2 regions of the Bowmanella denitrificans genome follow, and region 1 is predicted to be linked to the other one. Evidence: predicted binding sites of a transcription regulator. Region 1 holds the regulator's gene; the other holds the start of a gene.

Region 1 (3,165 bases):
AGCGGCCAGTTCTTTCAGGCTCAATTGCTTGCCAAAAGCCTGCATGGCAGTACCGGAAACGCCGTTGACCACCACATCGATATGCTTGCGCACATCGCCAGTGGCTATGGCACTACCTTTCAAACCAGGAAACACGCCCGGCAGCCCCTCACCGTTTGGCATATGGCAGGCAGCACAGGTACTCTGGTAAACCTTACTGCCCAAATCCATCAATTCGGTCATGTCCATATTCATGGCCAGAAGCTTTTGCTCTTCCTCTTTGGCTTTGCGCTGAATCGCTTCCTGCTCGGCAATCCAGGCATCGTATTCAGCCGGAGTCTTGGCTATTACCACCACAGGCATAAAGCCATGGTCCTTACCACAGAGTTCTGCACACTGCCCCCGGTAAATGCCAGGCTCATTAACACGGGCCCAGGCTTCGTTAATAAAGCCTGGGTTCGCATCTTTTTTCACGGCAAAATCAGGTACCCACCAGGAGTGAATCACATCATCAGAGGTCACCAGGAAGCGGACTTTCTTATCTGTGGGGATGACCAGCGGACGATCCACTTCCAGCAAGTAGTTTTCGCCTTTGCTGAATTTGTTGTGAATCTGCTCCTGTTGGGTAGCCAACACCGAGTAATACTCCACCTCGTTTTCCATATACTTATAGTGCCATTTCCATTGAGACCCGGTGACCAACACAGTTACATCCGCTTTGCTGGTGTCTTCCATGGCAATCAAAGTACTGGCAGCAGGAATCGCCATGCCAATAAGAATGAGAAACGGCACTACCGTCCAGGCCACCTCCACTTTGACACTTTCATGGAAATTGGCTGGTTTTACCCCTCTGGATTTACGATGGAAGATCATCGCAAAAAACATCGCGCCGAAGACCAGTATGCCAATCACCACGCAAATGTAGAAAATGGTCATGTGCAGATCATAAACCTGCGCACTGATGTCTGTTACCCCCTTGCGCAAGTTCAACTGGGAAGGCTGCGCCATGGCAGCAGCGCTCAGCAGGGTTGCGAATAATGCGGTCAACACACTTCTGGCCACGTGACGTCTCCTATGTCAGAACTGAAAGACTCCGGTGTCAGAAACCCGGAAAATCGAAAGTACCGTTGGACACAAAATGACACTTTCTTGTTATATTTTTGTTAAATGCAGTACAAGAATTACTCAACTGTACGGGGCGCGTCCAGCGATTTCTGAGAGGATAACAATCAAGCGCTCAAATTTTAACCATAAGTGAGCAGGAATCACGAATTTTCGCTAAGCTGCTAATTTATTGATTGTTTTATTGTGCAGGGAAAGTTGCCCATTAGGAGCGGCTATTAAATGGGGGTCTATGGTTCAGGCAGAAGCGCCTGTAGAGCAGGCTCTGGATATCGCCGATGAGTGCTCCTGCTACATCGGCATACCATCCGTCCCTGGATATAATTGTTAGGTGATTACATCCAATCGCTGTTACGGATAATCCCGACCGCGATACCTTCAATCGAAAAAGGCTGGGTGGCTAAGTCTACTTTAATCGGCGCGAATTCTTCGTTTTCCGCATGTAAAAGAATTTCGCTTCGACCACGTCGCTCAATACGCTTGACGGTGACGTCATCATCGACCCTGGCCACCACCACCTGACCGTTATGCACGTCCAGGGTACGATGCACTGCCAGCAGGTCGCCGTCCATAATGCCGATATCCTTCATGCTCATCCCATTCACTCTGAGCAAAAAATCCGCTTTGGGTTTAAACAAATCCGGGTCTACTTTGTAGTGAGTTTCGATGTGCTGTTGTGCCAGTATAGGTTCACCGGCAGCAACTCTGCCGATGAGTGGCAGGCCTTCCTCCTCAACCTGTCCGTCCATTGGAATGTTGAGCTTTATGCCTCTGGACGTGCCCGGTAAAATGTCTATCACCCCTTTACGGGACAGAGCTTTAAGGTGTTCCTCGGCGGCATTGGCGGAACGAAACCCCAACTGCTTGGCAATTTCTGCGCGGGTAGGCGGCATACCTGTATGAGCCATAGTATCTTTAATCAGTTGCAGAACTTCTTCCTGCCGGGGTGTAAGTGGACGCATAAGCCTGTTTTTCCATACAGTTTTACTGTGAGTATATCCAGTTATACCAAGATAGCAACTCTTGTTGTTTATTCTGTCTGAAATGCTAGGGGCTGATGCTGCACAAGGACATTAAACCAAGAAGATGCTATGCTTCGCGCACTTTTACAGGAGGTCCATTGGCGATGTTCTGGTTGCACAAGCTGCTACTAAACCTGATTAAATACCCAACCCGTTTGCTGGTCAAAACCAAAAGCATTCCTGCCGATATTCATCAGGAACTGGGCATTGATCAACACAAACCCATAATCTATTTGTTGCACACCCACTCTGCCACCGACCTGATTGCATTGCAGAAAGCAACCGAGCAATTGGGTTTACCGGATCCCCTGCGCCCCTTGCAGTTAAACGGCCAGGTGCTGCAGGCAAACCTGAGTCTGGAAGAACCGCAGGGGTTAATAAGTCGTCGTATTCATGCAACGGATATAGCGAACAGCTTTCAACATATTTTGCAGTTGCAGCGGCAGACGCCGGATATAGATATGCAAATAGTACCGACGGCGATTTTCTGGGGCCGGGCTCCGGGCAAATCCAAACCGGGTTGGTCTGACTTGTTGGCTGACCGCGCCTCGCCAAGTTGGTTACGAAAGTTTTTTATTGTGCTGTTTTTAGGTCGCGACAACTTTGTCTATTTCAGCCGCGCCGTTTCCTCCAGGCGCATGCTCGAAGAAAATGGCAGTGATGAACGCATTGCACATAAGTTAATCAGAGTCGCCAGGACACATTTTTATCGCCGTATACAAGCGATGACCGGGCCGCGCAGCATTGATCGTTTGCAACTGCAGAATGCCATTCTTGGCGCCAGAGCGGTTAAAGATGCCATCACTGAAGAACAACAGGATAAAAGGCTCAGTGCTGAACAAGCCAGACAACGGGCTGAGAGCTATTTAAAAGAGATTGCCGCAGATTATCGGGAAGGCACCATTCGCCTGGCAGACAGATTACTGACCCGGGTATGGAACAAGATTTATAACGGTATAGAAGTGCACAATGCGGCACGCATCCGTGAGTTGGCGCAAAACGGACATGAAATCATCTATGTCCCCTGCCATCGCAGTCATAT
Region 2 (3,165 bases), on a different contig from region 1:
GCAAGAGCACCCTCAGCTTCAGAATGACATGGGCCAGTTGCGCCTGACGGTATTAAATAAAGGCTTATATCATTGTGGCTATCGCAATCAGGAGTTGGATAAAGCGGTACAGGAAGCCTTTGCCTTCTTTTATGCAGAGCGCAGCCACTTTCAGGTAGATAAGAACATTTGTTCTGTACTCGCCAGGCTTGCCGAAAAAGTGCCTTTACTGGCCATTACCAACGGCAACGTAGATATTCAGCGTATTGGTATTAGCGATTACTTTCAGGTGTGCCTGCGTGCCAACCTGTCACAGCCAATGAAACCCCATCGTGCCATGTTTGACCTGGCGGCTTCGCGCCTGGCTTGCTCACCAAATACCATCTTACATGTGGGGGATAACCTGTATAACGATGTATTCGGGGCATTACAGGCCGGTTACCAAACCGCCTGGTTTGCCGTCAATCGACCGATGCTGTTAAGCGAGGAGCTGTCCGGCCCCTTGCCACATTTGCACCTGCATAAGCTTGAAGAACTATTGGTCTTGATTTAAACCCTGGCCGTTTTAGTTCTTCTATTATGCGACTTCTTCGGTCTGTTCAAAACCACTGTAATAAGCAATAAACAGCACTCGCTCAATCGCGACTTTAAGCGCCTGATTAATAGGCATATCCTGCTTACCCAGGGCATAGTCCAATTGTCTGACCCTGTCCTTGCCTTCCGCCATTTTAGGCGCAGGCTCAGTTAACATGGTAATCAGGGTTTGCTGGTACTTGTCGCTATGATCCTGCTTAATGGTACGACACACCGATAATCGGGTTTCCCCCTGTTTACCCTTTACACCAGCGGCACCAAACATACGGCAAATAGCCGGCCGCTGCTGATACACCCCACATTGCCCCAAGATGCCATCCAACGAATGACGAACATAGTGATAACAGGCAAACCCTGAGTAAGCCTCCAGCTCAGCCAGCACCTGCTCTGCCCGGCCCTGATCATAGAAAGTTAGGGCCAGGGGTAACATTTCCAGTGGTGTGGCTTCAATTTCCGGATTGTTACAGCAAGCACCACATCCGGGGCGACAGGCCAACCCAGAGTTACGTTGATAGGTTCCGAAGGTATGATCGAGTTCGTCATACACAGCCTCAACAAGACGCGATAGATCCCGCAGTCTTTGCATACAGACTCCGCAAATAAATTGACAGTAATAATTAGAGCGTGTTCTAAGATGGGCAGTTTGAACTGGCAGACAACACACTGAAGGTGCTGCCGTAAAACGCCAACGGCAGATTCTAATGTGCGCAAGGATATTTCCACAATAGGGGCTGAAAAATATTCTCCCGCCTGGTAATTGGCTGTTTTGCAGCCAGACAGCTTGTTTGAATTCTAAGCAGAGCACCCATCTAACGTTCGATGCTGCCAAATGAATGTATAAATACACAGTACAACTGATATACTGGCGCCATCACTCAACTGCCAGCCAAACCCGATGGATGTATCTGCCCTGCTCGATTCCCTGAACGATAAACAGCGCCAGGCCGTTGCCGCGCCACCCAGTGATATGCTGGTACTGGCGGGCGCTGGCAGTGGCAAAACCCGGGTGTTGGTGCATCGCATGGCCTGGTTGATGGATGTGGAAGGCATTTCGCCATATGGCATTCTGGCGGTAACCTTTACCAACAAAGCAGCACGTGAGATGCGCAATCGGGTAGAAAGCCTGATGCGTTCCTCATTGCAGGGCATGTGGATAGGTACTTTCCATGGTCTGGCACACAGGCTGCTGCGCACCCACCATCAGGAAGCCGGCTTACCGGAGAACTTTCAGATTCTCGATTCTGACGACCAGCACCGCCTGATTCGGCGGGTGTTGAAGAGCATGAATCTGGATGAGAAGCATTGGTCGCCCAAGCATATTCAGTGGTACATCAATGGCAACAAGGACGAAGGCTTACGTCCACAGCATTTAGAGACTCACGGTGATGCCACACAAACTAAAATGCGTGAGATCTATCAGATTTATCAGGACACCTGTGACCGGGCCGGTTTGATTGATTTTGCCGAACTGCTGTTGCGGGCTCATGAACTGTGGGTTAATCATCCACGCATTCTGCAACATTATCAGCAACGCTTCCGCGCTATTCTGGTAGACGAGTTTCAGGATACCAACAATATCCAGTATGCCTGGCTGCGCATGCTGGCCTGCCCGACCAACAATATGATGATAGTGGGCGACGATGATCAGTCCATTTATGGCTGGCGTGGTGCCAATGTAGACAATATCCAGCATTTTCTGCGGGATTTTGACGGCGCCACCACCATTCGCCTGGAACAGAATTATCGTTCCACCGGCAAGATCCTCAAGGCGGCCAATACCGTGATTGAAAATAACAGTGGTCGGCTGGGTAAGGAGCTTTGGACCGAGGGCAGTGAAGGGGAACCCATTTCCCTGTACGCCGGTTTTAACGAACTGGATGAAGCCCGTTTTATTGTGTCGCAAATCCGTGGCTGGCAGGAAAAAGGCGGGGCACTGAGTGATTGCGCAGTACTTTACCGGAATAACGCACAGTCACGGGTATTGGAAGAGGGTATGTTGCACGAAGGCCTGGCCTATCGCATCTACGGTGGCCTGCGCTTCTTTGAACGCCAGGAAATCAAAGATGCACTAGGGTATTTGCGTATGGCCAATCAACCGCTGGATGACGCTGCGTTTGAGCGGGTGGTTAATACGCCGGCCCGTGGCATAGGCGAGCGTACCCTGGAGCAGGTGCGTGAAGCGGCCAAAGCCACCGAGCAATCCATGTGGCAGGCTGCCTTGCTGATGCTGCGGGAAAAACGCCTATCAGGGCGCGCCGCCAATGCATTGCAGGGTTTTGTCGATTTGGTGCTCAAACTGCAGGAAGATTTGCCCGGTTTGGCCTTGGAACAACAAGCCGATTTGGCCATCAAGGCTTCTGGTTTGTATGCCATGTATCAGGCGGAGAAAGGTGAAAAAGCTCAGGCCCGCATCGAGAACCTGGAAGAACTGGTGACCGCCTGTAAGCAGTTTGTCGCCCCGGATGAAGCGGAAGGTATGACCCCCTTGTCTGCATTTCTGGCCCATGCCTCTCTGGAAGCCGGTGAAACCCAGGCAGACAGTCATCAGGATGCGGTGCAGATGATGACCATGCACAGTGCCAAAGGTCTGGA

What was found. Region 1 encodes LexA, which represses DNA repair genes until DNA is damaged. Its sites were predicted from a motif close to TACTGTATNNNNATACAGTA; they were not measured.
Region 2: a site for LexA is predicted at 1,405-1,424, ahead of uvrD (DNA helicase II). Genes of this name have one in related genera too.

Annotation. Positions count from the first base shown of each region.
Region 1 is NZ_BAAAEI010000003.1:36,515-39,679, reverse strand. It holds gene coxB (cytochrome c oxidase subunit II) at 1-987, opposite strand, end outside; gene lexA (transcriptional repressor LexA) at 1,437-2,063, opposite strand; gene plsB (glycerol-3-phosphate 1-O-acyltransferase PlsB) at 2,228-3,165, shown strand, end outside.
Region 2 is NZ_BAAAEI010000031.1:167,837-171,001, reverse strand. It holds gene ABD028_RS22030 (HAD-IA family hydrolase) at 1-532, shown strand, start outside; gene ABD028_RS22025 (YkgJ family cysteine cluster protein) at 557-1,159, opposite strand; gene uvrD (DNA helicase II) at 1,469-3,165, shown strand, end outside.